4 regions of the Bradyrhizobium sp. BRP19 genome follow, and region 3 is predicted to be linked to each of the others. Evidence: riboswitches for the same ligand, from Rfam matches in the RefSeq annotation. Region 3 holds a riboswitch; each other region holds the start of a gene.

Region 1 (7,924 bases), on a different contig from region 3:
CGATCCTGGCTTTTGCGTGAAACAACGGGGCATGCGCGAGCACGGTGGAAATCTGGACCAGGCCCAGCAGCGTTTTGGCGGACGCGCGGAGGACTGGATCGATCTGTCGACCGGGATCAACCGGCTGCCGTATCCCGTGGGCGAGGTGAGCGCGCGCGCGTGGAGCGCGCTGCCATCACGCGCCGAGATCGAGGCCCTGCATCGGGCCGCAGGGCACGCGTACCGCACCGGCGCGCCCATCGTTGCGCTTGGCGGCGCGCAGGCTGCGATCCAATTGCTGCCCCAACTTGCGCGGCCCGGTCGCGCGCGTATTCTCGCGCCGACCTACAATGAATATGCCGGCGTGCTGTCTGCCGCAGGCTGGGAGGTGCAGGAAGTCGGAGAGCTTGGCGCGCTGCCGGGCGCGGATCTCGCCATCGTCGTCAATCCCAACAATCCCGATGGCCGGCGTTCTGCGCCACAGGATCTGCTCGCGCTGCTGCCCCGCGTCGGCCGTCTCGTCGTCGACGAGAGCTTTTCCGATGCCGATCCGCAATCGTCGCTTGCATCAGAAGCGGATCGGCCGGGACTGTTGATCCTGCGGTCGTTCGGAAAGTTCTACGGCTTGGCCGGCCTGCGGCTCGGCTTCGCCATCGCTCATGCCGCCGACATCGACAGGCTTGCCGCGATGTCGGGGCCATGGCCTGTTTCGGGTGCGGCGATCGAAATCGGCTGCCGTGCCTTGCGCGATGAGGCCTGGACCGAGGTTACGTCGGCGCGGCTCGCGCGCGACTGTGTTCGCCTCGACGCATTGGCGCATGCGCAAGGCTGGCGGCTCATCGGCGGCACGTCGCTGTTTCGCTTGTACGAAACGCCTGACGCACTGGCTGCACAGGAAAGGCTCGCGCGCGTCCACATCTGGTCCCGCGTCTTCGCGCGACAGCCGACATGGCTCCGCCTCGGACTTCCCGGCAGCGAAGCCGAATGGACGCGCCTTGCGCAGGCCCTAGCGCGCTAGCGCGAGCAGGCTTTCGACGTCGAGATGCTTTTCGATGTGATCGGCCAGCGCCTCGAGCGCGCTCTCGACGCTGGCGTGATAGGGCTCGTCGCCCGCGGGAATGTCGAGCTTGGCGAGGTAGGCCTTGCGGAAATCATCTGACGTGAACAGGCCGTGCAGATAGCTGCCCTGCACACGGCCGTCGCGCGAGATCGCGCCTTCCGCCTCGCCGTCCAGCTTGGCGAAGGGGCGGGCGCGATCCGGGCCGTCGGTGCGGCCGATGTGGATCTCGTAGGCCTGGATCGGCTGATCCGTCGCGGCATGCACGGCCGTAACGCGCGTGAGGGTCTTTTGCGGGCTCATCACCGTCTCGACATCGAGAAGCCCGAGGCCCGGCGTGTCGCCCGCAGGTCCTTCGATGCCTTCGGGGTCGGCGACGCTGCGTCCCAGCATCTGATAGCCGCCGCAGAGGCCGAGCACATGGCCGCCCCTGCGGTGGTGGGCGAGCAGGTCGATGTCCCAGCCCTGCGCGCGCAGGAATGCGAGGTCGCCGCGGGTGGATTTTGAGCCAGGGATGATGACGAGGAGCACGTCGCCCGGGATCGCCTCGCCCGGGCGCACCATCACGAGATCGACACCCGGCTCGAGCTTGAGCGGATCGAGATCGTCGAAATTGGCGATCCGCGACAGTGCGAGGCAGGCGATCTTGCATTGGCCCGGCTTGCGCGCATCGCGCAGGCCGAGCGCATCCTCGGCCGGTAGCTCGCCGGCACGCGGAAACCAGGGCAGCACGCCGAAGCCGCGCCACGACGTTTTCTGCTCGATCAGCCTGTAGCCGTCGTCGAACAGCGTGGGATCGCCGCGGAACTTGTTGATGACGAAGCCAGAGATCATCGCGGCATCGTCGGGCTCGATCACCGTCTTGATGCCGACGAGCTGGGCGATGACGCCGCCGCGATCGATGTCGCCGACCAGCACGACGGGCACATCCGCCTTGCGGGCAAAGCCCATATTGGCGATGTCGGACTTGCGCAAATTCACCTCGGCCGGGCTGCCGGCGCCCTCGACCAGCACCAGATCGGCCCGCGCCTTCAAGCGTTCGAAACTCTCCAGCACCGCGCCCATCAATGACGGCTTCATCGCGGCGTAGTCGCGCGCACGCGCCGTCGCGATGCGCTTGCCGTGGACCACGACCTGCGCGCCGACATCGGTCTCGGGTTTGAGCAGCACCGGGTTCATGTCGGTGTGCGGCTCGACACCGGCGGCGAGGGCCTGCAGCGCCTGGGCGCGGCCGATCTCACCGCCATCGACGGTGACCGCGGCGTTGTTCGACATGTTCTGCGGCTTGAACGGCAGCACGCGCAGACCACGGCGCGTAAAGGCGCGCGCGAGGCCGGCGACGATGAGCGACTTGCCCACGTCCGAGCCGGCTCCCTGGATCATCAGCGCGCGTGCCATGATGACTTCAGAACTCGACGCCGGCCTGCGCCTTGATGCCGGAGCGGAACGGATGCTTCACGAGCGTCATCTCGGTGACGAGATCGGCGATCTCGACCAACTCGTCCTTGGCGTTGCGCCCGGTGAGCACGACATGCGTCATCGCAGGCTTTTGCGTCGTCAGGAACTCGATGACTTCGGCGATATCGAGATAGTCGTAGCGCAGCGCGATGTTGATCTCGTCGAGCACGACCATGCGCAGCCGCTCGTCGAGGATCAGCTCCTTGGCCTTCTCCCAGCCGGCGCGCGCTGCAGCGATGTCGCGGGCACGGTCCTGCGTCTCCCAGGTGAAGCCTTCGCCCATCGCGTGGAACTGACAGAGGTCGCCGAAATGGCCGGTGAGTAGGCGCCGTTCGCCGGTATCCCAGGCGCCCTTGATGAATTGCACCACCGCACAAGGGAAGCCATGCGCGACGCAGCGGACGATCATGCCGAAGGCCGAGGAGGATTTTCCCTTGCCCGCGCCGGTGTGGACGATGATCAGGCCTTTTTCACCGCTCTTGGTCGCCATGATCTTGTCGCGAGCGGCCTTCTTCTTCGCCATTTTGGCGGCGTGGCGGGCGTCGGTTTCCTCGGTCGTGTGGGTTTCCGGTTCAGGCGTCATCGGTCCCGGTCCTTCGGCTTGACAAGTGGCGGCCACCGGCAAATGGTGGCCGGGCGTTGGTTCCTGTCCTATGACAGGCGAAGAGGGAATGCGATAGGGTCCGAATCGGCAAGATTTGGATCCAAACTGCAGCCGCCCCCGCGACCGTGACCGGAGAGATGCCCGAAGCCACTGATTCCTTTTGGAATCGGGAAGGCGGGGATCGAAGGGCCAAAACCCTGCTCCGCAAGCCGGGAGACCTGCCAGCGCGGACGAGTTTTGGACCGGCGGACGGGGTGTTCCGCGACGGGGAAGCGGGCCTTCAGGAGAATGGTCCGTGCGCCTCATCGCCTCCCGCTGTTATCTGGAAGAGGCGATGACCGTCACACTTCATGTCTGCATCACCTGCCGCGCCGGCCAGACGCTTGGCGAGGGCGAGACGACGCCCGGCAAGCGCCTGCATGGCGCGATTCTCGAGGCCGGCGTGCCCGAGGGCGTCAGCGTGGTTCCCGTCGAATGCCTGTCGGCGTGCAGCCAGGGCTGCTCCGTCGCGCTCAGCGCGCCCGGCCGCTGGTCCTATGTCTATGGCCGCCTGTCCGATGCGAATGCGCAGGACGTGGTCGCAGGTGCTGCGGCCTACGCGGCGGCGCCCGACGGAATCGTGCCCTGGCGCAGCCGTCCCGAAATCTTCCGCAAGCAGTCGCTTGCCCGTATTCCCCCTGTTACCGTCGTGCCGGAGGCCGCTGAATGAACTCGCTCGCAAAAGTCCCGGTTACGGTGGTCACGGGTTTCCTGGGCTCCGGCAAGACGACGCTGATCCAGCATCTGCTCAGCAATGCCGGCGGCAAGAAGCTCGCCGTGCTCGTCAACGAGTTCGGCAGCGAAGGCGTCGACGGCGAGATCCTGAAGTCCTGCGCCGATGCGAACTGCCCGGAGGAGAACATCGTCGAGCTCGCCAATGGCTGCATCTGCTGCACCGTCGCCGACGATTTCATTCCGACCATGGAGCAACTCTTGGCGCGCCCGGTGCGGCCCGATCACATCCTGATCGAGACCTCGGGCCTGGCGCTGCCAAAGCCGCTGCTGAAGGCGTTCGACTGGCCGGAGATCCGCTCGCGCATCACGGTCGACGGCGTGATCGCGCTGGCCGACGCCGAGGCCGTCGCGGCCGGCCGCTTCGCGCCGGATCCGGCTGCGGTGGAAGCGCAGCGCGCGGCGGACGACAATCTCGATCACGAAACGCCGCTGTCGGAAGTGTTCGAGGACCAGATCGCCTGCGCCGACATCGTGCTGCTGACCAAGGCCGACCTTGCGGGCGCAGCCGGAATCGAAGCCGCAAAGGCGGCGATCACAGCCGAGATGCCGCGCCGCGTGCCGATGCTGCCGGTCACCGATGGCGCGATCGACGCGCGCGTCATCCTCGGCCTCGGTGCGGCCGCCGAGAATGATCTCGCCGCGCGGCCCTCGCATCACGACGGCGAGGAAGAGCATGAGCATGATGATTTTGCCTCGGTCGTGATCGACCTTCCGGAGGTGGCGGATATCGAGGCACTGGTCGCCTCCGTCCAGAAACTGGCGCGCGAGCAGAACGTGCTGCGGGCCAAGGGCTACATCGCGGTTGCGGGCAAGCCGATGCGCCTGTTGTTGCAGGCGGTCGGTGAGCGCGTGCGCCATCAGTTCGACAAGCCATGGGGTGTGGCTCAACGGCAGTCCAAGCTCGTTGTGATCGGCGAGCATGGCGATATCGACGAGGCCGCCATCAAGGCAGGACTTGGTCTTTCAGGATCTGGCATCTGATGCACGTCGTCTTCCGCGAGAGCCGCGGTCTCGAGGAGACCGCGACGCCAAGAGACATCGGCCAGGACCCGGCCGATCTCGTGGTGCTCTCGTATTCGGATTCCGATTTGGCCGCGTTTGCGGCCGGCTGGCGCCGCGGTCGGGGCAGCCTGCCGTCGCTGCGGCTGGCCAATCTCGCGGAGCTGCGTCATCCGCTGTCGGTCGACACCTATATCGAACGGACGCTGTCGCAGGCGCGGGGCATATTGGTGCGCCTGATCGGCGGGGAGTCCTATTGGGCATACGGGCTCGCGGCGCTCCAGCAACTCGCGCAAGAGCGCAACATCGTGCTCGCCGTGCTGCCGGCCGACGGCCGCGACGACACGCGGCTGGATGCGTACTCGACCCTGCCGGTCTCGACGCTGCGGCGGCTCAAGGTGCTCTGCGACACCGGCGGCCCGGTAGCCGCGCAAGCCGCGATCGCGCAGCTCGCGCTGGCCTCGGGCCTCTATGCCGGCCCGGTCATCGGCGAGATGACCGTGCCCGAGATGGGCTTCTACGATCCCGCGCGCGGTGTCATTGCCGCGCCAGTTGGCGAGGGCAAGCCGCGCGCACTCGTGACGTTCTATCGCTCCTATCTCACGGCCGCCGATACGGGGCCGGTCGACGCCTTGATTGCGGCGCTGCGCGAGAAGGGATTTGACGCCTACGGCGTGTTCGTCACGTCGCTGAAGGCGCCGGGCGTTGCCGACTGGCTGCGCGCGCATCTGGCGCAACATCCTGCGGCGGCGATCGTCAATGCGACGGCGTTCTCGGCCCTTGGCGATGACGGCACGACGCCGTTCGATGCCGCATTCTGTCCGGTGTTCCAGGTCGCGCTCTCGACGGCGCGGCGCGAAGATTGGGCGGAATCACTGCGTGGCCTGTCGCCCGGCGATCTCGCGATGCATGTCGTGCTGCCGGAGGTCGACGGCCGCCTGTTCGCAGGCGTGGTGAGTTTCAAATCGGCCGGTCAGCGCGATCCCGATCTGCAATTCGCGCATCTAGCGCACAGGCCCGACGAAGAGCGCGTCAACGCCGTTGCCATGCGCGTCGCGGCTTGGCGTCGCCTCGCGGAGAAGCCCGCCGGCGAGAAGCGGTTGGCAATCGTGCTGTCGAACTATCCGGGCCGGCCGCATCAGATCGCGCACGCCGTCGGGCTCGACGCGCTGGCGTCGGTCGAGGCGTTGATCTCCGATCTCGCGGAGGTCGGCTTCGACGTTGCGCCGGTCGATGCGCTCGGCGCAAAACTATTGAAGCAGAGCTTGACCTGGAGCGTCGCCGAATATCGCACGGGGCTGGCGCGCCTGCCGCAATCCTTGCAGGACAATCTCGTGCAGGCCTGGGGCGCACCGGAGAACGATCCGAGCTGCCGCGACGGCGCGTTCTACTTCGCTGCGATCCAATGCGGCCGGTCGGTCATCGCGGTCCAGCCCGAGCGCGGCGACGCGGCCTCGCGCGATGCCGATTATCACGATCTCGCCTGCACGCCGCGCCACGCCTATGTCGCATTCTATCTCTGGCTCAGGCAGCAAGGCTGCGATGCTGTCGTGCATATGGGCGCACATGGCACGCTGGAATGGCTGCCCGGCAAATCCGTGGCGCTGTCGCAAGCGTGCTGGCCGGAAGCGCTGATCGGCGATCTCCCCGTCATCTATCCCTTCATCGTCAACGATCCCGGCGAGGCCGCGCAGGCCAAGCGGCGCATCGGCGCGGTCACGATCGGCCATCTGCCGCCGCCGCTTGAGACATCCGCGGTGCCGGAGGGGCTTCGTCGGCTCGAACGGCTGCTCGACGAATATTCGACCGCTGACGGTCTCGATCCCGCCCGTCGCCAGCGCCTGATCGCGTCGATCCGCGACGAGGCGCGCGCGGCGGGCCTCGAAGACGATCTCGGCCTCGATGCAATGGCCGCACCGGCCGAAGCCATCCCGCGGATCGACCGCTTCGTCTGCGACCTCAAGGAGAGCCAGTTCGGCGATGGCCTGCACGTGTTCGGCCGCGGTGCCTGCGGCGAAGCGGAACGCGATGCATTGCGTTCCGCGCTCGCTGGCAAACGCGTCGCGCCGGGGCCGTCGGGCTCCCCGTATCGCGGGCGTCAGGATGTGCTGCCGACAGGGCGCAACCTCTTCGCCGTCGACCCGCGTGCGGTGCCGACGCCGTCGGCGCATGCGCAGGGGATAAAACTCGCCGAAGAGCTGTTGCGCCGTCATCTGCAGAATCACGGCGACTGGCCGAAGGGCCTCGTGGTGGATCTCTGGGGCTCGGCGACGATGCGCACCGCAGGCGAAGAGTTCGCGATGGCGTTGCATCTGGCCGGCCTCGCGCCGCGCTGGGATCACGCTTCCGGCCGTGTCACCGGTTACGACATCATCGCCCCGGCCGAGCTCGGCCGTCCGCGCATCGACGTCACGCTGCGCGTATCCGGCCTGTTCCGCGATGTCTTCGCAGGGCTGGCGCAATTGTTCGAAGCCGCCGCCGAGGCGCTCGCCGCGCGCGAGGACGAGGGCGATGAGAATCCCTATCGCCAGCGTGCGTCCCGCGTGTTCGCGCCGCGGCCCGGACAATACGGCGTCGGGCTCTCGGCGATCCCGGATGCCTTCACGCCGGAGACGCGCGAGGCCGCAGGCGAAGCGTGGCTGTCGGCATCGTCCTGGGCGTTCTCTGCCGATGGCGCGATGCAGCCGGATCGCGCAGGTATCGAACAGCGTCTCGCGTCCGCCGACGCTTTTGTCCACGTCCAGGACTTGCCCGAAACCGATCTGCTGCTCGCCGCCGACTATGCCGCGCATGAGGCAGGCATCGCCGCGGCAGCCGCGCACCTCGGGGCAGGCGCGCCGTCGCTCTATCACCTCGATGCGACGCGGCCCGGCGAGCCGCATGCGCGCACGCTGACGGAAGAGATCTCGCGCATCGTTCGCGCTCGCGCGGCCAATCCGGCCTGGATCGCCGGTATGATGCGCCACGGCTTTCGCGGCGCGGCCGAGATCACCGCGACGCTGGAGCACATGGCCGCCTTCGCGCATCTCGCCGGCGCCGTGCCGCCGCATCTG
Region 2 (7,924 bases), on a different contig from region 3:
TTGCCGTTGCTCTGAGGCGTTCGGCCCTGCAGGAGCTACGGCGCGATCTTGCTCTGCGCGATCATTTACCGAGGCCTTTCGCTCCCTTCTAATCCTCCCGTTCCTTTGGCTCCATGCGAGCGAACCAGGAGCCAGGAGGAAAAGCCGCGATACGCTTGGCAAAGGAGGATTGCGGCTCCCAATCTTGTCCTTCACTCTTCTCGAAAGTGATGACCCCGTTGTATGTAAAATAGCGGGGCCCTGGGATATTACAGTTCACCACAAGCAAAACGCGCCACAGATCACCTTTCTCGGTCGGCTTGTCATTCTGCTTCGGCAAGTAGTCCACTCCAACAGGATCTACGATAGTGCAGCTGCCCTGCCGCAGAAGATCACCGAGCCGACCTTGCATGGTCGTCACAAAGTTGAAGTTGGCCGGGTCATGCAGAAAGCCAACATTTGCGTCCCTTTCGCCATCCTTGACTTCACTGGCGATCAACGAGAGCGCGAAGGCGCGCCAGCCCAATTCCATTGGCTTCGCATAGGACGACGCAAGTTCAATCGTCCCGTCGAGCGCGGCCTTCCAGGTGATAACGTACTCTTCGTCTGATTTATCATCCCGGTGCCTGGTCCAAGAAACAAAAACATATTCATTTTGGTCAAGTTCAGCGACGCCCCACATCCGAGGGACGAACTGTGCCACCTTCGAGACGTTGGAGATAACTTGTTCTATTGTCTCACCGTCTTGCGCTCGCCACGTTGACTTGACTCTTTCGACAAGGGGGCTGTCGTTAGCGCGAACAGTGTTGCTCGTCGCAGCCAGCCCGGCCAGGCAGATCAGGGATCGACTGAGCCAAAGCCATAGCGCGCGTCTTCCTGACGTTTTCTTCATAACCGTCGGCCTATCCGGTCTCATCCACACGCAATTCTAGAGCGGGCAACCTTCAACCTGTTATGCGCGAGCGCAAGAAGTTAGCGGCGACGCGACGGGGCGACCACTGGTTTTCCCGTGCGAGCAGGCGCTCCCCTCTATGTCACGCGCCGCTAACTTCACTGCCACCGACAGCCTCAATTTGCTGTGCTGGACATGCCCAGCAGGAGGACTGGGCATGCAGAGGACGTGCATTCTTCGTGCCAGATAATAGACGGCAATTCGCACCGGTTTTGCGTCCTCTTTGTCGACTTTCCGACTGGCGCATGTCTCGATGTTTCCGTTCAACCTCTCCAGCGCGGCTTATGCATCCCGTCACGCACCGGATGTTCGACGACACAGCGGAACGCCTCGGTGCCAAGTTCCTGATGAGAAGTGGCAGCACGTTTGCCGTCATTGAACCGTGTGGTTCGGTTATCGTTGCCGGAATGTGGGCTTTCGATCTCTGCCATGCCTTCGGGCACTTTCGGCCAAGGGGCCATGGCGCGTTTGGCGCTCCTTTCGAGACGTGCGGCGCTCCGGAGGTCGAGAACAGCCTCAGGCAGCGCGCTTTGTACTCGATGGCGAACGGCGCCAAGCCGATCTTCGCCGAGCATTTGGGGTGTGGCTGGCACCGCAAATCAAAGGTGCTGCCCGGGTATGTTGCTGGCTTAGCCAGGTGTCTTGGGCCTATTCAACACGGATCTGTTGGTCGAGAAGGTGGCTGGATGGCGCACGTGCTCGAACCGCTGGGAAGCCGGGACTGGCGACAAATGCGTTCTGCTCGAGGCAGCAATCCCGACCGCACAAGCCGCATTTGTCCCTTCCACCGATCTGCCATGCGCCCTGCGATGCTCATTGCGATATCGCTGATTGGAGGGCACTTCTACATCAGCTCAATGGTAGAGATGCACGGTCATTCGCGTAGCAGATGTCGCAGCATCAGCTTGAGACATAATCTGAGAGGTTGACGGAAGACTTCTCTTGCCGATAATCCAAGTCGTCGAGGTTCTCCGGTTTCCATTTGATCCGGAGCTAAGAGGGAAGCCGGTGAATATGCCGGCGCTGCCCCCGCAACTGTGAGCGGCGAGCCGCTGTCCAACGATGTCACTGAAGCCTGCGCGGCTTCGGGAAGGCCGGACAGCAGCGATGACCTGCGAGCCAGGAGACCTGCCCCGACACTATATTCGTCCACGGGCGGGGTGTCCCGGTGGTGCGCCAAGCAGCCGTCGCACCGCGCGACTTCCGCTGCCTGCGTCCGCCATGGCCTTTGCCCCCAACATGGGGTTAACGCTATGTCTCTTCTCTCCCTTCCTGTTGCCACGCTCGGAACGCCACGCATCGGTCCAAGGCGCGAGCTCAAATTCGCTCTAGAAAGCTACTGGGCCGGAAAAAGCAGCGAACAGCAGTTGCTCGAGGACGCAGCTGGCCTGCGTGCCGCGAACTGGGCCCGTCAGAAATCTATCGGCGTCACGGTCATTCCATCGAACGATTTCTCGCTGTATGACCAGGTGCTCGACACAAGTGTCATGGTTGGCGCCATCCCGGAGATCTACGCCTCGAAAGCCGAATCCGTTTCGCTCAAGACGTACTTCGCCATGGCCCGCGGTTCACAATGCGACGACCAGGATGCGAGTTGCGGTCACGGACCGCGCGGATTTGGCGCACCCGCGCAGGAGATGACCAAGTGGTTCGACACCAACTATCACTATATGGTCCCCGAGTTTCACAGGGGACAGACTTTCAGGCTATGCTCTCGCAAGCCGATCGAGGAGTATGAGGAAGCCAAGGCCCTTGGCTTTCAGACCCGCCCCGTCCTGATCGGGCCGGTCACATTCCTAAAGCTCGGCAAGAGTCCCGATCCCACGTTCCAGCCACTCTCACTACTGGATGAACTGATACCGCCCTATATCGAGGTTATGCAGGAATTGGCCAAACGTGGGGCAAATTGGGTTCAGTTCGACGAGCCCAGCCTAGTTCTTGATCTGGATGAGGGGACGCGAAAATCTTTGCGACATGCCTATGACCGGCTCGCCAAGGAGGGGCCGGCGATCAAGATCATGGTTGCCAGCTATTTCGGCGACCTCGGCGACAATCTGGACACCGCCTTGAGCCTGCCAGTTGCCGGGCTGCACCTCGATCTGGTTCGAGCGCCACAGTTGTTGCACCAGATCATCGCTGGCGGCCGAAGTGATCTCGTCATGTCGCTCGGTGTCGTCGACGGTCGGAATGTATGGCGGTCGAATTTGTCGTCGCTGCGCCAGCGGCTCGAACCCGCGATTGCGAAGCTCGGCAAGGATCGTGTACAGATCGCCCCATCCTGCTCGCTGCTTCATGTGCCGGTCGATGTTGAACTCGAGACCGGGCTCGCTTCCGACGTCAAGAGCTGGCTTGCTTTCTCGGTCCAGAAGATGCGGGAGCTTGCGATCCTAGCGCGTGCACTCGCAGGCGACCAGAATGTTGCGTTAGCTCTTGCCGAGTCGGAAGGTGCCGCGACTGTTCGCCGGACTTCGCCGAAAATCCGTGATGCCAATGTCGCTGTCCGGATGAGAGCGATCGACCAGACCATGTGTCGGCGCGCGAGCCCATTTGCCCGTCGGGCCGAGATCCAAAGCAATCGATTCGGACTACCGGCTTTTCCTACCACGACGATCGGATCATTTCCGCAGACCACAGAGATCCGGAATGCCCGTGCGGCGCATGCGCGAGGTGCGATAAGCGACGAGCAATACGACAAGTTCCTCAAGGAGGAGACTGCGCGCGCCGTACGTTGGCAGGAGGACATCGGTCTTGACGTCCTCGTGCACGGCGAGTTTGAGCGCAATGACATGGTGCAGTACTTCGGCGAGCAACTCGCCGGCTTCGTATTTACCAAGAGCGGATGGGTGCAGTCCTACGGCTCGCGCTGCGTCAGGCCACCGATCCTGTTTGGCGATGTAGCACGGCCGAAGCCTATCACCGTGGACTGGTGGCGCTACGCGCAATCACTAACAAGGAAGCCGATGAAAGCGATGTTGACCGGACCGGTGACGATCTTGAACTGGTCCTTTGTTCGTGATGATATTCCCAGAAGCGAGGTCTGCCGCCAGATTGCGCTCGCGATCCGAGACGAAGTCCGCGATCTCGAGAATGCTGGTGCGACCATGATCCAGATCGACGAAGCTGCAGTCCGCGAAGGATTGCCGTTGCGTCGATCGGAGTGGGCGGCTTATCTCGACTGGGCCGTCGATTGCTTCCGCATCTGTTCATCGGGCGTCGCCGATCAAACGCAAATTCATACGCATATGTGCTACTCGGAGTTCAACGACATCATTGGTGCGATCGCTGCAATGGACGCGGATGTCATCTCGATCGAGACATCGCGCTCGAAAATGGAACTACTCGACGCGTTCAGGAACTACGAATATCCAAATCAGATCGGGCCGGGCGTGTACGACATCCACTCTCCACGCGTTCCCGAGACAGGCGAAATGAAGGAGCTGATGGTGTTGGCTCGGACGCGGCTGCAGGATTCGCAGCTCTGGATCAATCCAGACTGCGGCCTGAAGACGCGCAAATGGGAGGAGGTTCGGCCAGCACTAGCGAACATGGTCGCTGCCGCCCGCGAACTGCGCGCTGCATTCGATCCGCGAGGCCGTTGATCCGGGCTTCGGTCTCTTTTCGACAAAGCTGATCCGCTTGTGGTCATTTGCGCGGGAGCCTTAGGAACATAAAAAATGCCCCGCCCCGCTTAGCGGGCCGGGCGAAAGTCTGGGAGGAGCGACGCTGACGCATTCGCGCGGACTTCCATCGGCGAAGCCGCCAGTTCGATCACGGCGAGGACATTCGCCGAAAATCTGAGCCGAGTTGAAGCACAAGCTCAGCGTAGCTCAATTATGCCGTGGTATGCGACCGTATAGCCTGAGAGTTAGAATCTACACCAAGGTTTGTCGCTCATGAGCACGTCGGCACGATTACGATAGCAGCGAGGGGGCATGCCGGGCGGTCGCCGCAGGACACCAACAGCAAACTCGGTGCGCTTTCCTGCCTGGAGCCTTATGTTCGATTAGGGCGACGTAAGCCCGGCTCCATGGATCTCGCAAGCTTATCCAATGCATAAGCGGTTGCTAAATTTGAACCTTGCTTAAGGCAGTCCTTGGTCGACCGGTTCCACCCGATAGTCGGGTTTCGGCTTGGGCGCTGAGGAGCACCCTATCGGCACCGCGGCATCATCAAGCTCGTGACACCCTCCGCATGGTCCGCTCATAGATCTCAAACAGAGGTTTCTGGACCTAATTACCGGAGCGTCGCCGATGCCTATGGCCGCTCCAAGGCCAATGGGAGGGCATGCTGCACGCCGCATACACGTATGTAGGATCGCGATGAAGCGGACACGCGTCAGGAACGAGCATTATTTACGATGCGGATCCCCATAGCTTGTTGAAATCCAATTGCGCCAGAACTGGTCGTGGCGATCCACGTCCAGCGCCTTGCTGTTGGTGCTGAACGTACCCGGGACTGGCAGTGCCTCGCATTTCGCGTGCAGTGAGTAGGACCGGCTGCGGCCGGATGTCTCAGAGCGTATGGGGCGGGGCTCAAGGAGTGCTTCGCCGCACCCGCGCGGCGGCAATCGTCCGTCCTCATCGGTCGGCGGACATGAGAGGCGTCCGTTTCGCGCGATATCACTGCGCAACTGACAGACCTGCGAGGTTTACATTGTGGTGCCGGAACCAGAGCTCAGCTAGGCTCGGCCATGCTGTTTGCGCCGGTGGTCGAGGAAGCGATCACATTGCGCAGAAGCCATTTTGGGGGTGCGGCAGCCTACGTGCCCGCGAGCACCCCCATTTTCTTTCGACAGAATGAGCATGAGGTCCACTTCCTGCTGTCAAACGGCCGCGATCAATACGGCCCGTCCGTCTCGGCGCTGTGTCACGGATTGCCGGCCTTGGCGGACGACAACGCGACCGAGCTCCGTTCGGCCTCAGCTTCTTGCTCCAATTGCAGAATATGCGCTCTTAGCGCATCGGAAGTCGCTGCTGCTGTCTCGCTGAACAGCGGATCTCCATCATTCGTGAGGGCGGAAGCGATTTCGGTCCAATCCTTAGCCGAGAGAGCCTTCAGAGCGGCGGGAAAGAAATCTCGTTCTTCCCACATCATGTGGTGCCGCTCGCGTACTATAAAGTCGCGTATGATATTGCCGACGTCTTGCCGAAAGAGGTCACGATCGGCGAGAATAGCGTCAATAGCTCGCGCGAAGTGGTGCAAACGGTCGACGACTTCCTGGTGTTCAAGCGCGAGATCGCCCACGATTGCAGCTGCCTCCGGATCGCGAGACTTGAGCTTGAAAAAAATCAAGTCTTCCTGTGGATGATGGTACACCTCGGGGTAAACCTCGAAATAGCTGATAATCGCGCGAATGACCTCATAATCGGGGCGGATCCCCTTCTCAAAAATCTCCAATTCGCGTTGAAGAGCGACCAGAAGAAGATCAATGTTGCGATGCTCTCGAAGCAGAAGATCGATTATCATTGCGGTGTTCCTGGAGGCACAATCTAGGCTGGAAGCGATTTCTGCCATTTGCAAGACTGCCCAAGCCGAATTCGGTGTCCTTCGCGGGGCTGCGATTTGTCCGCGCCATTCGACGCAAAAAGTAGCGCGCTTCAATTTGAGCTGGCGTAAATCAACTTAGCTGAAGTGTTGCACAAAGCTCCTGGGCAGTCCGTCGTTACGCAGCACGACCGCACAGCGCACGAAACCACCTGATAGAGGTATTGGGCTGCCTCGTCCTCGCGGTAGATCTCGCTATTGGGAGTGAGACGCTTCGGTCTCGGAATTATGCCAAATGGTCCACGACGATGAGGTCGCCCACGCAAGACGCTGGTCGGATGGCGTCTCATCTCGCTAGAACTGGCGGCCTGGGCGTGCATGGCGGACCTATCTTACCAACGTCGATTCGACGCAGATTGGCTGCTCCTGACGAATTGGGAAATTTGGATGTTTTCCCTAGGTAGAAGCCCCTAAGTATTTACACGTAAGTCCATGAGCGGGGCGTCTTGTATGGGGCGGCGCGGTCACTTGGTTGCTCAAACATGCTCAAATCGGATTAGGAAGCTGCATGCTGGCTTCGTCGGCCGCGCACTGCCGTACCCCTGAAGAGCTCCAGCCAGCCGAAACGTTATCGTCCATCGCCACTTTCGGCTCGCCGCAGGAAGTCTTGTTCGGCGCCTTGACTTTGATCCTCGTCAGCATCGGTCGGCCGCGGAGGTGACGGGGCCGATGTTGACGGCATCCTGATCGATGTACGCTGGCGTGGTGACGTGCTTGATGATCATGCGATAAGTACGCATGTGGACCGAGTTGGGGTCTAGCCCGGATCATAGGTCTCGGCTCGCGTGACATATTGACCTGGCGCAACGGCCGGCCTGGGTGTGTTGCATCGGCAGGCGTCACCGAAAACATGATCGGCTCGGTGCGCGCGAAACCCGCCGTTCGTCAGCTTGATGCATGAATAAGCCATTCACGCTATTTTGCGCTGCTGCTAGAGTCCCGCGGTAATGGCGATCCGCATCAACTCGGACATGCTGCGGACATTAGTCTTGGCCATCAGGTTCGCACGGTAAAGCTCGACTGTCCGCGGACTGATGCCGAGATCATGGGCTATCACTTTGTTAATCTTGCCGGCTAATAGTCCCTGCAGGACGTCGCGTTCGCGCGACGAGAGATCCGCGAGGCGGGCTTCCGCCTGCAGTTTCGCTGCGTCGGCTGGCTTTGTTGGCCGCGCTTCCAAAGCACTTCGCACGCAATAGCACCTCCTCCTCGAACGGCTTCTCGATGAAGTCGACCGCACCCGCTTTCATCGCTTCGACTGCGAGCGATACGTCGCCTTGACCAGTTATTAAGAGGACGGGGCAGTCGGCGCGATCGGCTTTCACTTTTCTGACGAGTTCGAGACCGCTCATAGCCGGCAGACAGATGTCTGACACAATGCAGTCAACCGGACCGCTTGCGACGTCATTGAGAAACGCGGTCGCCGTCTCATAGGTTGCTACGTAGAAA
Region 3 (7,924 bases):
GCTCGTAGTAGATCACCTCCGCGAAGCCACGGCCGAGGAAGACCGTCAGTGGGTCGGCGACGAAATCAAGCGCGAAGGGGGATGAAGAACAAATCGGTTTGCCTGATCCGACCGGGCTGCAATGAAGATGCCCCCCTTTGACAGGGTTGCCCTCTTTACAACTTCCGATTGCGTGATAGTAATCCCCTCTAGCCCTACGAGGGGGGCGGCCGTGGCGATCATCGAGAACATTCGTCTGCTCAAGGGCGTAGCCGTGTTGCGCTGATTTACTTCATGAGACCCACCTCACCGACCTGCGGAAATACTGTAAACCCTAGCCGCCATCAGCAATGGAGCGCATGTACCGGCTTAACCCAACAAACCATCTGTGTGTCCGGTTTTGTCGCGCTGCAATCAAGACGCCACGATGAGGAGGTCCGGTTCTATGCCTTTGTCATGCTGGCGGGTGACGGCGACGACTACCGGCGCCTGCCGCTGTCAATGCCGCTAGCATGAATAAAATGGGCTAGATACGGCCGAAAGTCGCCCACACCCCGTCTTCGCCGTCCCAGCTGCCGCGGCTCGCCGCCTTGGAGTACTCCGTGGCGCGCTGCTCGAAGAAATTGGCGTGCTCGACGCCATTGAGAATCTCGACGAGCCACGGCAGCGGATGCGCCTTGAGCTGGGTGAACCCGCCCTCCTTCGCCTCGAAGAAGCCGAAGACCGGGGCAATCCGGAGTTGGGCCAGTCGCCAGTCGGCGACGTAGCGGACGTAGGCGTGGATATGCTCAGGCAGCATGCCCTCGATCTTGCCAAGACCGAAGGCGAGCTCGACGAAGTTCTCCTCCAGCTTCACCATGGTCTTGGCGACGTCGACAATGTCGTCGCGGACGGAGCGCGTCACCGCGCCGGTTTCGCGGTGCCATTCGTGAAATAGCTTGATGATGCCCTCGCAGTGGAGACTCTCGTCGCGCACTGACCAGCTTACGATCTGTCCCATGCCGTTCATCTTGTTGTGGCGTGGGAAGTTCAGCAGCATGGCGAAGCTGGCGAACAAGGCCATGCCTTCGGTGAAGGCGCCGAACATCGCCAGGGTACGGGCGACATCCGCCACGCTGTCGACGCCGAACTCGTGCATGTAGTCCGCCTTGGCGCGCATCTGCGCATAGCCGCGGAATGCCTCGAACTCGGTCTTAGGCATACCGAGCGTCTTGAGCAGCAGGGCATAGGCGTCGATATGAACCGTCTCCTGTTAGTGAAAGCGGCCATCATCATCTGGACGGTGAGTGGCTGGAAGAGCGGAATGTACCGCTTGAAATAATTGTCGCCGACCTCGATGTCCGACTGAGTGAAGAAACGGAAGATCTGGGTGAGCAGCGCGCGCTCGCTGTCGGTGACGCGGTCCGAAGCCCAGTCGTTGAGGTCGGCGCCGAGCGGCACCTCCTCGCCCATCCAGTGGGTCTGCTGCTGGCGCTTCCAGAACTCGTAAGCCCAGGCATAGCGATCGACGTCGTAGCTGCCGGTCGAGTCAAGGAGGCCGACGCGTCCCTTGCCGATCAACGTGCGCGGATCGGCGCGCGACAGATCGATCACTGACATGCGAGGCACTCCTCATAGTCGGTGCGCTGCCGCGCCGGCTGCTGCGTCGGCGTTGCATCCCCGGCAATCTTGCCGGCGAACGCCGCGCGCGAGATCGACTTTGATCGACAGTAGTAGAGGCTCTTCACCCCACGCTTCCACGCCGTCCAGTGCAGCATGTGGAGGTCCCACTTATCGACGTCGGCCGGCAGATAGAGGTTGATCGACTGGCTCTGGCAAATCAACGCGGCGCGGTCGGCGGCAAGCTCGACGATCCAGCGCTGGTCGATCTCGAAGGCGGTGCGAAAGATCGCTTTCTCGTGCTCCGACAGGACGTCGAGATGGGCGACCGATCCGTCGTGCGCGATGATCGACTCCCAGGTCGCCGAGGTGTCGGCGCCTTTCGCGGCCAGCACCTTAGCGAGGTGCGGATTGCGCACCGAGATGGCGCCGGATAGCGTCTTGTGGGTGTAGATGTTGGCCGGGATCGGCTCAGTGCAGGCGCTGGTGCCGCCGCAGATGATGCTGATCGAGGCGGTCGGCGCGATTGCGATCTTGGGGCTGAAGCGCGCCATCACGCCGCGTTCCAGGGCATCCGGGCACGGGCCACGCTCGCGAGCGAGCGCCACGGATGCCGCATCGGCATCGCGACGAAGTTTTCGGAACATGTTCAGATTGAATGACTTGGCCAGGGTACCCTCCATTGGAATGCCCTTGGCCTGGAGAAACGAGTGGAAGCCCATGACGCCGAGGCCAACGGAGCGCTCGCGCAGGGCGGCGTAGCGGGCACGCTTCATTCCGTCCGGCGCCACCGTGATGAAGTGCGTGAGCACGTTGTCTAGGAAGCGCATGACGTCCTCGATGAAGCCGGGCTCCTCATTCCACTGGTCCCAGGTCTCGAGGTTGAGCGACGACAGGCAGCACACCGCGGTGCGCTCCTCGCCGCGATGATCGATGCCGGTCGACACGGTAATCTCGCTGCACAGGTTGGAGGTCGAGACCTTGAGGCCGAGCTCGCGCTGGTGCTTGGGGAGCGCACGGTTCACGGTGTCGATGAACAAGAGATAAGGCTCGCCGGTCTGCAGCCGGTTCTCAAGGATGCGTTGCCACAGCTGGCGGGCATCGATCTCGCGGACAACCTCGTTAGTCTTCGGGCTGCGCAGAGCGAATGCGGTGCCGGCGCCCACGGCACACATGAACTCGTCGGTGACGTTGATGCTGTGATGTAGGTTGAGGCTCTTGCGGTTGAAGTCACCAGACGCCTTGCGGATCTCGAGGAACTCCTCGATCTCGGGATGGTGGATATCGAGATAGACCGCCGCCGAGCCGCGCCGCAACGAGCCCTGGCTGATCGCCAGCGTGAGGCCGTCCATGACGTGGATGAACGGGATGATGCCCGAGGTGACGCCGCCCCTCGCCTTCTCGCCGATTGAGCGAACATTACCCCAGTAGGTGCCGATGCCGCCGCCATTGGAAGCAAGCCAGACGTTCTCGTTCCAGGTGCCGACGATGCCTTCGAGCGAGTCCGACACTGAGTTAAGGAAGCACGAGATCGGAAGGCCGCGCGTCGTGCCGCCGTTGGAGAGCACCGGTGTGGCCGGCATGAACCACAGCCGAGACATCGCATCATATAGACGTTGGGCATGCGCAACATTGTCCGCGAAGGCGCAAGACACTCGGGCGAACATGTCCTGGAGGCCTTCGCCGGCGAGCAGATAGCGGTCGGTCAGCGTCAGCCTACCAAACGAGGTCAGCAGGTCGTCGCGCGACCGATCGAGCGAAAGGTCAGACGGAGTTGGCGATCGCGCGGGGGGCCTCGGCAGGGGAGCCGGCAATGCTGGGGGCTGCACAAGACACAGTTCAGGTGTGGTAGGCTTTGCCTGCGCTGAGGGCTGCCGCACACTCGGCAGCTCAATGAGATGACCATACTGATCGAAATCGTAAGACGCCGACATCGGCAACCCCGTGATATTTGGGGGCTGGGACCGTGCGGACGACTTGCGAGGAGACCCGGCCAATGTCCCCGGCTGCAAGCGACCCACCGGGCACCCCGCCCGAGGACATGGGTTCTGTCGCGGTAGGTTTCCTGGCTCGCGGGTCTTCCCAGCGCTGTCGCGCTAATGCCTCGGAATAGCCGCTGCCGGCACAATGGGTTCCCCTTAACTCCGTGCCACCATATATGCGAATTGAAAACCACGACGACACCACATATAGAAGCCGTTGCCCAGACTCGTCAAGACGGCACAGTCAAGTTAACCAGTTGGAGCAGCCCCGAGGTCGAGGTTCGAAATTCGCCGAGCGCCTGTCCTGAGAGCCTCACTCAAAAAGCATAGATGTCTCAAGGCCTGGCCAATCGGCGAGTTAGGAGCCTCAGATGGGCGACGAGCGGCCAGGCGAGCTCGGTAGCGGCGGAACCTTCGAAGTCTTTGCAGAGATGCCGACATCTGCCGAGCCACGCAAAGGTGCGCTCGACGACCGAGCGCCTGCGATCGGCCAAGATGTGCTCAAGCCTTTGGAAGTGGCGTCGCAAATTCTCCAACAGGGGAACAGCAACCCTGGACATCCTGAATGTTGGCATCGATCGGTTCGCGGTCCGCGAATTGAGTTGGGCCGGATCGGGTTTCGGTAGCCATACGCGTCTCGCCATTCATCGCTTTCTGTGGCCCTTAGATCAAAAATTGTCTGGAGCCCGACCGCAATCGATGCAGCCGCCCGTGGCAATGTCCCACGCTTAGTGGATTTGACCCCGCCAGCTCTCACATCAGACGTGCCAACTTTGCCGAAGAGGCGATTCGTATGCTTTTCGCAGGCCGGGCGAGCCGCCTCACGTGCTCAGTTGTCTGGCCGCGAACATAAGCCGTCCTGACCGAACGCGGTCATGTCAGGTTATTGGCAATCAATCCTAACGGGATGAGCTATGCTTGAGTCTGGGTGACGAGCCGATCCGGCGGCGCGGCCTTGCTGGGTGGGAATGAAGCCGTTCGCAACATTGGCGTGAGCGGCGGCGAAGAACCGTGTTGTATCTCACCAACGACCTTGAAGCCGTGACGTTGGTAAAAGGGAATGTTTTCAGGGTTCGAGCTTTCGAGGTAGGCAACAATGCCGTTCTCATCGCATCGTTGAAGGGCGTATTTCATCAGCAACGTGCCAAGCCCTTTTCCGATCCAGTTCGGATCGACGGCAATGAGCGGCAGATACCAATGTGGCTCGTGGGGACGATGTTCGGCCATTCTCCGCCGCAAGTGTGCCATATCCTCGGTAATCTCCGGGCGCAGGGATAGCGCCATGATTGCATCCAATGCCTCCTCGTCTTGCTGCACGTTGGGAGGCAGCCACAGGGCCGCGCCACGAATCTCTCCCGCGACGTAGGCTGTGCCATGTGCAAATGCTCGGCCCCCACAGGCGTCAATGAACTGAGGCATGCTCCTAAGGTATTGCCTTGGGTCAGGCCAGCTCCAACGCATCAACGGATCCGCGGCAAAGCCGAGCACAATGGTCCAGACAGTGCTTGCACGAATGTTTGCGTTCGCAGATCTGATATCTGATTCTTCTGTCATGATGTCGTTTTCGGGGCTCTGTTTTGGCATTGGCCTTCCAAGGAGGAGCATGGCATCGACACATCTGACGGTGAGCGGAATGGATGCACCGACGGGGACCCGCCGGGTGCATTTGGTTTCCCTTCCGAGATCTCCGCCTGTCTCAGACGGCTGACGTTGACGGCCACTTCGGACGAAGGCTCCTTGGTCGGCAATGCTTGGATCTACATATTCCTGGCGGGCTTCTGCGCTTCCACGCCCTATCTGGAACCCGCCCCGCCCTTCCCAAAGGAAGCTCCGACGTTCTCAAGGTCGACACGGTTCGGGTGCAACCGTCCGCGAAGGGAATGACATGAGGACGCCTCTGAGATTGCAAGTGCGAAGAAGTCAGGGCATGGCGAACATCGGGCGATGGCTGCCTGAACCGGGCTCCGGCACGAGCAAACAGCTTGCCAGGTGTCGCGCGTCGAGGTCCAGACTAGGCAAGGAATCATCACCTCGTCTCGTATTGAGTGGTTCTCGTAAGTTTCTTGGTCAAAACACATGCTAAGTGCGAAACCTCCATTGCCAACGTCGTGTCCGCGGCCACCGGCAGAGAGAGCTTTCGTCTGCGAGAGTCATATGCGTAGTACAGCGGCTTTCCAATTATCGCATGTTGTCTGCGCTCCTTGATGTTCTTGTGTCCAACAGCTCTCGGCGCATCATCGCCGCGATTCGCGATTGTCGGATCAAGGCAACGCGACTGGATACCACGACGCTGCCGCCGTGGACCTACTGGACAACGCAACTTGGGATCGCGCGAGAGCTTTCGTGCCTTGATTGATCGTCAGACGTGTCGATCGCTCGCACAACGGCGTTAGCTCTATCGAGCGAAAACGTTGCTGTCGTGCCCTCGTCGAACTTGACGCCTAGGTCAGTTGTATCCGCCGCGATCCTTGCCATAGTGGGAAAGACAGCAGGCTGACGTAGTTGCGTGAGTAATTCTCGTAAAAGAGGTTTTTGGCCACAAGCGTTGATGGCTTCGTAGGACTTGTTCCAACTCACTCCCTGATCGGAACGGTTTGGAAGATTTCTTGGCGCTGGTATGCTTGCCACACCGGGTCCGAGATCCACGTGGTGAGTCATGCTGTTTCATTCTGTCTTGGAAAACTGTAGTCGCCGGGGCAGCATATCAGGAGGCATTGTAGCGAAGACCTCCCCAGAATGGTAGGGCTATCGCATATGGGCAAGAGCGCTGAGAAGGAAGTCATTATTCCATCTGGCTTCGAGCATTTTGTGGCTGGTGCGCACGGGGCCTGGTGTCGCCTGCAGTGTATTGATGGCCAGCTTGCGGATAGCTGCGAGGTTTTCGGCGGCATGGCCCTTGCGACTGCGGCATGCGTCCTCGTCGAACAGAACGTCGAGAACCCAGTGCAAGTTATTCTCGATACCCCAATGGGCACGCACGACCTCAAGCAGTTTCTTGGCAGGGAGCGGACGCGATGCCAGAAAGTATCGTACCGTGTGCTTGGCGGCTTTGCCGGTATTGGCCCGCCAACTGTCGATGCGGCCAACGGCAGCGATGGCTGGGAAGCCGTATTGCTTCGCCAATTGCGGTGCCGAGGTAACGATGGCCTGCCGACGCTCGGTGCGGCCGTGGGCGGTTGTCCTCCGCTGGCTCGCCCGCGCGGGCTTCCGGGCGGTGTCGACGAGCGCCTTCGCCGCCTTGAACAGCCGGCCGCGATTGCTCTTGATCGCCAACACGTAGTGGACCTTGCACTTGCGGATAGCCCGCTCGGTGTCGGGTCGGCAATGCAAGGCATCGGCGGTGACAACAGCGCCGTCCAGATCGAGCAGAGCCAGGACTTTGAGAACGCCGGCAACCTCGTTGCGGTTGGGAGCCTTTCCCTGAGCCAGCGCCATGCGCGTGCCGGCCGCCCAGACGTTGACCATATGAAGCGGCGTGGCTCGCCGGCCACGAGTGAAGGCTCCTCGCAAGGCCTTCCCGTCAATACTGACCACGCCCTTGATGCCGAAGCCCTTGCTGAACTTACGCAAAACGGCTTCCAGCCCCTTCGGGTCCAGCGCGCGGAAAACGGTGCTGAACGTATCGTGGCTGGGAATGCCGTGTCTAAGCTCCAGGAACCCTCGCAACAGCTCCTCTCGACCCCTGCCGAAGAACTCGAACTCGGTACAGTTCTTGGCGCCAGCCAGCGTCGCCGCCAAAGCGATGATAAGAATCTCAACCAGATCGTGCCGTGTGTTGTCGGCGCGAGGATCCTTGAGCGGTCGAAGCAGGCGCCTGAGTTTGCGCATTCCAGTCTCCCTCGGCAATCGAGAGAGACCCAAAGAATCCAGTTCCGACCGCTTTGCAACACGCCGATAGCGTCATATGCGATTCCCCTACCCAGAATGGGTAGAGATCTATCCGCCCTTGATGCTGAGTTGGCCCGGGTTCAACCTTGAGCATAGTCTGTCGAACGCCATCCGGAACTGCCCCCTTTTCGTCATGAAGAACTGCCCCTTCGGCAACGCTGCGGTTCGACGTGATCAGCATGGCGCCGGTTTCGTAACGGCGACTGACCAGCCGGAAGAACAGATGCGCAGCGTCGGGTTCAGGGGCCGGTAGTCGAGTTCGTCGACGATTAGTAGCTTTGGCTTCGACAGCGCGAGCAGTTTCTCGTCCAGATGCTGCTCGCCGTGCGCCTTGGCGAGGCCCGCGACCAGCGTCGTTGCCGTGGTGAACTGCACCGTGTACCCGTCCAGGATCGCCTCTCGCCCGAGAGCAATCGACGGGTGCGTCTTGCCGACGCCTGGCGGACCAGCGTCATAATGCCGGGTGTCTGGGATCT
Region 4 (7,924 bases), on a different contig from region 3:
GAGCTGCAACGCGCGAGCGAAGCCCTGCGGCTTGCCGCCGAAGGCGGTCAGGTCGTCGTCGTCTCTTCCGGCGATCCCGGCGTGTTCGCGATGGCATCCGCCGTGTTCGAGGCACTCGAGCAGGCGCCGGAATTTCGTGAGCTTTCGATCCGTGTGCTGCCCGGCGTCACCGCGATGCTGGCGGCCGCCGCGCGTGCCGGCGCGCCGCTCGGCCATGATTTCTGTGCGATCAACCTCTCCGACAATCTCAAGCCGTGGGCAGTGATCGAGAAACGCCTGCGCCTCGCGGCGGAAGCCGATTTTGCCATCGCGATGTACAACCCGCGCTCGGCCAGCCGCCCGGAAGGATTCGGCCGTGCGCTGGCGCTGCTTCGCGAGGCCGGCTGCGGCGAGCGTCTCATGATCTTCGCGCGCGCGATCAGCGCGGCTGATGAAAAGATCGAGATCGTGACGCTGAACCAGGCGACGCCCGAGATGGCCGACATGCGCACGCTTGTCATCGTCGGCAATTCGCAGACGCGCCGCATCGGCCGCTGGGTCTATGCGCCGAGGCGCGCAGAATGACCGAGCCATTGCATCACGTCAGTGACACTCTCGACCCTTTGGCGCTCGGGCAGCTCTGGTCGCGAGATCATGATTACGGGAAGGCCGAGCATGCGCGCCGCGTCGATCTTGGAGCGCGCGCCGTCGCCGCCGGAATTGCGGGCGACGATCCAGGCGATGCCGCGCGTGTGCAGCATCTCCAACTCGCCGTCGAGGGTGAAGGGGCCACGCGATACGATCACATCGGCCGCGAAGGGCAGCGACGCTTCGGGCGGATCGACGAAACGCAGCGTGTAGGCATGTTGCGGCTTGGCCGCGAACGGCGCGATGTGCTGACGGCCGATGGCGAGGAACACGTTTGTCGGCACCTCGGGCAGGGCCGCAACGGCGGCGTTGACGTCGGCGACCTCGATCCAGTTGTCGCCGGACACCCTGGTCCAGGGCGCGCGCTCCAGCGCGATCAGCGGCGCATTGGTGTCCGCGCAGGCCTCGACCGCATGACGGCTCATTTCGGCAGCGAACGGATGCGTCGCGTCGATGACATGCGTGATGCCTTCGCGGCGGATGTAGTCGGCCAGCCCGCTCACGCCGCCAAACCCGCCGATGCGCGTCGGCAGCGGCTGATCGGCGGGCGCGCGGGTGCGGCCGCCATAGGAATAGACGGCATCGATGCCGGCGCGCGCGATCTCCGCGGCGAGCAGGCTCGCATCGGCCGTTCCGCCCAGAATGAGGGCGCGAATCATGTCTGATCCCTGGCTGACTATCATCGGTATCGGCGAAGATGGCCTTGCCGGGCTGTCGGAGGCAAGCCGAAAGGCGCTTGCCAAGGCCGAAACCGTGTTCGGCGGCGAGCGCCATCTTGCGCTTGCCGAAATTGGCAGCCGCGGTCGTCCATGGCCGGTGCCGTTCGATGCGGATGTCGTGCTGAGCTGCCGCGATCGGCCGACGGTGGTGCTCGCCTCCGGCGATCCGTTCTGGCATGGCGCCGGCGCAAGCCTCGCCGAGAAGCTCGATAGCGGCGAATGGATCGCGCATCCCGCACCTTCGACCTTCTCGCTTGCGGCCGCGCAGCTGGGGTGGCGACTCGAATCCACCGTCTGCCTCGGGCTTCACGCCGCACCGTTCGAACGTCTCGTTCCGTATCTGACGCGCGGTGCGCGCATCATTTGCCTGGTACGCGATGGCAAGGCCGGCAGCGATCTTGCGAAATGGCTGACGGAACGCGGCTGGGGCTCCTCGACATTCTGGATTCTCGCCGCGCTCGGCGGGCCGCGCGAAAGTGTCCAGGAGTATCGCGCCAAGGATTTTTCTGATGATCTCACTGGAAACCCAGTGGCAGTAGCCGTGGAGGCGAGGGGCGCACATGGCATTGCTCGCAGCTCGGGCCTGCCGGACGACGTCTTCGTTCACGACGGCCAGATCACCAAGCGGCCGGTGCGCGCGCTTGCGCTCTCGGCGCTGGCGCCGCGTGCCGGCGAGCGGCTGTGGGATATCGGCGCTGGTTCAGGCTCGATCTCCGTGGAGTGGGCGCTGGATGGTGGGACGGCGATTGCGGTCGAGGCGCGCGAGGATCGCGTCGCGAACATTCGCAAGAATGCAGCCGCCTTCGGTCTGGCACATCGGATCACAATCGTCACGGGCAGGGCACCGGAAGCTCTTGCCGGCTTGGAAGCGCCGGATGCCGTCTTCATTGGCGGTGGTCTCGACGAAGTGTTATTTGATGCGATCTGGCCGCGGTTCTCGCCGGGTGCGCGGCTCGTGGCGCATGCTGTGACGCTGGAGACGGAAGCTCTGCTCGGCGAGCTGCATCGGCGTCACGGCGGCGAACTGATGCGGGCCGAAATTTCGCATGCCGCCCCGCTCGGCCGCTATCGGTCGTGGGAGGCAGCACGCCCCGTGGTGCAGTGGAGTGTGGTGCGATGAAGGTCGCCGGACTCGGCTTCAAGCGCGATGTGACGCTGGCTTCGTTGCGCGAAGCGTTGCTCGCTGCGGGCGGTGCGGAAGGGCTTGCGGCGATGGCAACCGTCAGCGACAAGGCCGATACCGAGGCGCTGAAGCAGCTCGCACGCGAATGCGGCGTGCCGATCAGGGCCGTTCCGGTCGCGACACTGGCCGGCATCGACACGCCCACGCAATCGAAGCTCATCGCGGAGAAATTTGGCACCGGATCTGTAGCCGAGGCTGCTGCGCTCGCGGTCGCCGGTCCGCGCGCGCGGTTGATTGCAGCACGGGTTGTCTCGCAGGATCGCACCGCGACCGCCGCGATTGCCGAAGGAGACGGCCCATGACGGTGCATTTCATCGGTGCCGGGCCGGGCGCACCCGATCTGTTGACGTTGCGCGGCCGCGATCTGATCGCGGCCAGTCCGGTTTGTCTCTATGCCGGCTCGCTGGTGCCGGAGGGCGTGCTGGCGCATTGCCCGCCCGGCGCACGTATCGTCAACACCGCGCCAATGTCGCTCGACGAGATCATCGCCGAGATCGCAGGCGCGCATGCGGCAGGCCTGGATGTCGCGCGGCTGCATTCCGGTGATCTCTCAATCTGGTCGGCGATGGGCGAGCAGCTCCGCCGTTTGCGTGCGCTCGGGATTCCCTACTCGGTGACACCCGGCGTTCCCTCGTTCTCGGCTGCCGCGGCCGCGCTGGAGGCTGAGCTGACGCTGCCCGGTCTTGCTCAGACGGTCGTGCTGACGCGCACGCCGGGCCGTGCCAGCGCGATGCCCGAGGGCGAGAAGCTCGCCGCGTTCGCTGCGACCGGCGCGGTGCTCGCGATCCACCTGTCGATCCATCTGCTCGACCAGGTCGTCGCCGAGCTGACGCCGCATTACGGCGCGGATTGCCCGGTCGCGATCGTCTGGCGCGCGAGCTGGCCGGAGCAGCGCATCGTGCGCGCGACGCTTGCAACGCTCGGTGCGTTCGTGGGTGGCGAGATGGAGCGCACGGCGCTGATCCTGGTCGGCAAGACGCTTGGCGCTGCCGATTTTGACGAGAGCCGCCTCTATGCCGCCGATTACGACCGCCGCTACCGGCCGGTCGGTGCCGAGCCGCGCTTTCCGGAGGCGTCGTGATGCCGGCGAGCCTCGTCATCTCCGCGCCGGCCTCCGGCGTCGGCAAGACCACGCTGACGCTGGCGCTCGCCCGCGCCTGGCGCAATCGCGGCTTGAACGTGCAGTGCTTCAAGAGCGGCCCCGACTATATCGATCCCGCCTTCCACGCCGCAGCCACGGGACGCGCCTCCGTCAACGTCGATAGCTGGACGATGGATCATAGCACCATCGCGCATCTCGTCAGCCGTGCTGCCGATGCCGATGTCGTGCTCGCCGAGGGATCGATGGGCCTGTTCGACGGTGTCGCTGCGCGCGGCGTCTCCGGCACGGGAGCGACCGCCGACATCGCGGAAATGCTGGGCTGGCCCGTGGTTCTGGTGATCGATCCCTCCGGCCAGGCGCAGACTGCGGCAGCAATCGCCGCTGGCCTTCGCGATTACCGCGCCGGCGTGCGCTTCGCTGGCGTCGTGCTCAATCGAGTCGCCAGCCCGCGCCATGAGGATCTGGTGCGACGCGCGCTGAACGAGGCCGGCATCGAAGTGTTCGGCGCACTGCCGCGCCATGCCGAGATCAGTCTGCCGAAGCGGCATCTCGGCCTCGTGCAGGCCGAGGAGCAGGCGGAGATCGGCAAGCTGATCGACGAGGCCGCGCGCTTTGTCGCCGAGCACGTCGATCTCGATGCGGTGCTCCACGCGGCAGGCAAATGGTCGCCGCAAGCTGCGGCGAACGGCTTGAACGTGACGCCGCCAGGCCAGCGCATCGCGCTCGCCCGCGATGCGGCGTTCTCGTTCGTCTATCCGCATATGCTGGAAGCCTGGCGCGCGGCGGGCGCCGAGATCGTGCCGTTCTCGCCGCTGGCCGATGAAGTGCCCGACGCGAGCGCCGACGTGTGCTGGCTGCCCGGCGGCTATCCCGAGCTTCATGCAGGAAAGATCGCGGCCAATGCGCGCTTTCGCAGCGGCTTGCGCGCTTTCGCCGAGACGCGGCCCGTGCATGGTGAATGCGGAGGCTATATGGTGCTGGGCGCAGGCCTCACCGACGCCGACGGTATCCGCCATGAGATGTCGGGACTGCTTGGCCTCGAGACCAGCTTTGCCAAGCGCCGCATGCATCTCGGCTATCGTCTTGCCGAACTGGCCGCACCGATGCCGGGGCATCAGCCTGGCGCGCGCCTGCGCGGCCACGAGTTCCACTATTCGACCATTCTCGCCCAGCCCGATACGCCGCTTGCGGTCGTGCACGATGCCACCGGAGCGGTGATTGCCGAAACCGGCTCGCGCCGTGGCCATGCCACCGGCACGTTCTTCCATCTGATCGCGGAGGACCGGTGAGCGGCTTTGTCTCTTTCGTTTCCGCCGGTCCCGGCGATCCCGAGCTCCTCACCGTGAAGGGCGCCGCGCGGCTGCGCGAGGCCGATGTCGTGCTCTATGATGATCTTGCCTCCGGCGCGGTCCTCGATCTCGCCCGGCCCGGTGCCAATCTCGTGGCAGTGGGAAAGCGGGCCGGGCGTCCTTCGACCAAGCAGCACCACGTCAACCGTCTCCTGGTCGACTATGCCGTCACAGGTGCACGCGTGGTGCGGCTGAAGTCCGGCGATGCCGGCATTTTCGGCCGGCTGGAGGAGGAGATCGAGACGCTGCGCGAAGCCGGCATCGGCTACGAGATCGTTCCCGGCGTCACCTCCGCCTGTGTCGCCGCCGCCCAGGCCGGCATTCCCCTGACCCGCCGGTATACCTCCCGCCGGGTGCAGTTCATCACCGGCGCTGACGTCACGGGCGAGCTGCCGCCCAATCTGAATTGGGCGGCACTGGCCGACCCCGAGGCCACGACCGTGGTCTATATGGGCCGGCGCACCTTTCCGGCGCTTGCCGCAAAATTGATCGCGCACGGCCTCGCTCCCAGCACTCCGGCGCTGTTCGCCGAATCTCTCGGGCGTCCCGACGAACGGCTGGTCCGCACCACGATTGCCGAGCTCGCCGAGCAGCTTGGGCGCGGCGGCGCCGCTTCCACTGCGGCCGTCATCCTGTTCGGCGCGCTGGCGCGAGAATATCCGGCATGACGGCTCCGGCAGCGGTTCGCCCCTTGACGCCCGCGATGCGAAAGGGGCACACAAGAGCGGCATGGTGCTCGACGCGGCGCAAAGCGCCGGAGCATAATCGGGAATGGGGATGGGCGGACCCAGTTGCGGCGCCCCAAACCCCAGCCGCCCCCGCGACTGTAAGCGGTGAGGGGCTCCGAACCGCCACTGGACCGCAAGGTCCGGGAAGGCCGGAGAACCCAGTGAACCGCGAGCCAGGAGACCGGCCGTGCACGTTTTGAGGCCAAGGCCGTCGGGTGTGACGGCGGAAAGGAATTGAGCCATGCATATCGAACCCGGGATCGTGACGGGCGCCAAGCTCGTGTTGAGTTACGCAACCGGCATCGCCGCAGGCGGCGTTGCCTTGAAGCTCGCGGTCGAGACCGTGCGCGAGCAGGGCGCCGGCTCGTTCGCGGCGCGGACACTGGCCACCACCGCTCTCGTCTTCGTCTTCTTCGAGATCCTGCCGCACTTCCCGGTTGGGGTATCAGAGGTGCACTTCATCCTCGGCTCGACCTTGTTCCTGCTCTTTGGTGCTGCGCCCGCCGCCTTCGGCCTTGCATTTGGCCTGCTGCTTCAGGGCATGCTGCTGGAGCCAGTCGATCTGCCGCAATACGGCATGAACGTCACCACGCTGCTAGTGCCGCTGTTCGCGATCCAGGCGATCGCCACGCGGATCATCCCTCGCAACACCGCCTATGTCGATTTGAAATACGGTCAGGCGCTGGCGCTTTCGACGACCTACCAGGCCGGCGTGATCGCATGGGTGGCGTTCTGGGCGCTCTATGGCTCCGGCTTTGCGATGAGCAACCTCGCCAGCGTCGGGACGTTCGCTGCCGCTTATGCGCTGGTGATCGTGATCGAACCGCTCGCCGATCTCGCGGTGCTGGCGCTGGCGAAGTCGCTGCGCGGCGTCACCGCGCCCGGCCTCGTCACCCCGCGCCTGCACAACGCGGCGTAAGAGATCAGCGATGGGCGGCCGGTGTGGCCGCCCATCGCGCTCGCGATGCTCACGCTCTCCCTGATCGGCATCGGTTGCGGCGATCCCGCGCAGCTTACGCGCGCCGCCGTTGACGCCATCAACGCCGCCGATCTCATCCTGATCCCGCGCAAGGGGACTGCGAAATCCGATCTCGCCGATCTCAGGCGAACGATCTGCGCCGGTGTGCTCACCAACAAAACGACGCGCATCGCCGAATTCGATCTTCCCGTGCGCGATGCGACCGAGGCGGACTACCGCAAGGGCGTCGACGATTGGCACGATGCGGTGGCCGCGATTTGGTCGCAGACGATAGCTGGGCATCTCGAAGATGAGGGCAAGGTCGCGCTGCTGATCTGGGGCGATCCTTCGCTCTATGATTCTTCGCTGCGCATTGCGCGGCGGCTCGATCCATTGCCGACAATCGAGGTCGTGCCTGGGATCACCTCGATCCAGGCGCTGTGCGCGGCGCATGCGCTGCCGCTCAACGACATCGGCGAGCCGTTTCTGGTCACGACGGGGCGGCGCTTGCGCGAAGGCGGCTGGCCGCAGGGCGTCGATACCGTCGTCGTGATGCTCGATGGCGGCACGGCGTTCCAATCGCTGGATCCAGAAGGCCTGCAGATCTGGTGGGGTGCCTATCTCGGCATGCCCGATCAGATCATCATGTCCGGCGCGCTGGCTGAACTGGGCGCGCGCATTGCCGCCGTGCGGCAGGACGCACGCGAGCGGCACGGCTGGATCATGGACAGCTACATCATCAAACGCAGGCGTTGAGCAGCATGCTTCCCGAATGGGTTACCCAGAACTGCCCCGAGGTCTCCGCTGTTCATCGCGAGGCGGCCATTGCGCGGCAGGCGCAACTGACGAAGCCGACCGGCGCGCTCGGCCGGCTCGAGCAGCTCGCAATCGAGCTTGCGGGCCTGCAGGCCACCGAGCAACCGCGCGCCGCGCGGGTGCCGATCATCATCTTCGCCGGCGACCACGGCATCGTCGCGCAGGGCGTGTCGGCCTATCCGCAAGCCGTCACCATCGCGATGATGACGAATTTTGCTGCCGGTGGCGCCGCGATCTCGGTGCTGGCGCGCGAGCTGGGTTCGAGCCTCGAGGTGGTCGACGCCGGCACGCTGACCGAGGCGCAGATCGCGGGAATCGTCACCGACAAGCCGCGCAGCGGCACCCGCGATTTCAGTGTCGAGGCCGCGCTCACGCCCACGGAATTGGCCTTCGCCTTCGAGGCCGGCCAGCGCGCGGTGGCGCGCGCCGAGGCCGGCCGGCC

What was found. Region 3 has a riboswitch for cobalamin ahead of I6F36_RS31840 (ribonucleoside-diphosphate reductase subunit alpha). Riboswitches for the same ligand answer to the same signal wherever they lie in the genome.
Region 1: linked by a shared signal. The riboswitch ahead of I6F36_RS26335 (DUF1636 domain-containing protein) and the one ahead of I6F36_RS31840 (ribonucleoside-diphosphate reductase subunit alpha) in region 3 are both predicted to bind cobalamin.
Region 2: linked by a shared signal. The riboswitch ahead of metE (5-methyltetrahydropteroyltriglutamate--homocysteine S-methyltransferase) and the one ahead of I6F36_RS31840 (ribonucleoside-diphosphate reductase subunit alpha) in region 3 are both predicted to bind cobalamin.
Region 4: linked by a shared signal. The riboswitch ahead of I6F36_RS26400 (energy-coupling factor ABC transporter permease) and the one ahead of I6F36_RS31840 (ribonucleoside-diphosphate reductase subunit alpha) in region 3 are both predicted to bind cobalamin.

What each region holds. Positions count from the first base shown of each region.
Region 1 is NZ_JADYVZ010000010.1:101,388-109,311, forward strand. It holds gene cbiB (adenosylcobinamide-phosphate synthase CbiB) at 1-20, shown strand, start outside; gene cobD (threonine-phosphate decarboxylase CobD) at 32-997, shown strand; gene I6F36_RS26325 (cobyric acid synthase) at 986-2,434, opposite strand; gene cobO (cob(I)yrinic acid a,c-diamide adenosyltransferase) at 2,442-3,077, opposite strand; cobalamin riboswitch at 3,118-3,339, shown strand; gene I6F36_RS26335 (DUF1636 domain-containing protein) at 3,433-3,807, shown strand; gene cobW (cobalamin biosynthesis protein CobW) at 3,804-4,853, shown strand; gene cobN (cobaltochelatase subunit CobN) at 4,853-7,924, shown strand, end outside.
Region 2 is NZ_JADYVZ010000017.1:42,351-50,274, reverse strand. It holds gene I6F36_RS32110 (nodulate formation efficiency C protein) at 89-871, opposite strand; cobalamin riboswitch at 1,879-2,082, shown strand; gene metE (5-methyltetrahydropteroyltriglutamate--homocysteine S-methyltransferase) at 2,185-4,530, shown strand; gene I6F36_RS32100 (hemerythrin domain-containing protein) at 5,798-6,397, opposite strand; partial or broken gene I6F36_RS32095 (response regulator) at 7,407-7,924, opposite strand, start outside.
Region 3 is NZ_JADYVZ010000016.1:107,344-115,267, reverse strand. It holds gene I6F36_RS31845 (ribonucleotide-diphosphate reductase subunit beta) at 506-1,180, opposite strand; partial or broken gene I6F36_RS39755 (ribonucleotide-diphosphate reductase subunit beta) at 1,297-1,431, opposite strand; gene I6F36_RS31840 (ribonucleoside-diphosphate reductase subunit alpha) at 1,569-3,512, opposite strand; cobalamin riboswitch at 3,616-3,770, opposite strand; partial or broken gene I6F36_RS31835 (IS5/IS1182 family transposase) at 3,896-4,042, opposite strand; gene I6F36_RS31830 (N-acetyltransferase) at 4,473-5,114, opposite strand; gene I6F36_RS31825 (ISAs1 family transposase) at 6,306-7,388, opposite strand; partial or broken gene I6F36_RS31820 (ATP-binding protein) at 7,597-7,895, opposite strand.
Region 4 is NZ_JADYVZ010000010.1:112,176-120,099, forward strand. It holds gene cobJ (precorrin-3B C(17)-methyltransferase) at 1-564, shown strand, start outside; gene I6F36_RS26370 (cobalt-precorrin-6A reductase) at 540-1,286, opposite strand; gene cbiE (precorrin-6y C5,15-methyltransferase (decarboxylating) subunit CbiE) at 1,285-2,466, shown strand; gene I6F36_RS26380 (cobalamin biosynthesis protein) at 2,463-2,831, shown strand; gene cobM (precorrin-4 C(11)-methyltransferase) at 2,828-3,610, shown strand; gene I6F36_RS26390 (cobyrinate a,c-diamide synthase) at 3,610-4,920, shown strand; gene cobA (uroporphyrinogen-III C-methyltransferase) at 4,917-5,648, shown strand; cobalamin riboswitch at 5,694-5,913, shown strand; gene I6F36_RS26400 (energy-coupling factor ABC transporter permease) at 5,950-6,627, shown strand; gene cobF (precorrin-6A synthase (deacetylating)) at 6,673-7,422, shown strand; gene cobT (nicotinate-nucleotide--dimethylbenzimidazole phosphoribosyltransferase) at 7,428-7,924, shown strand, end outside.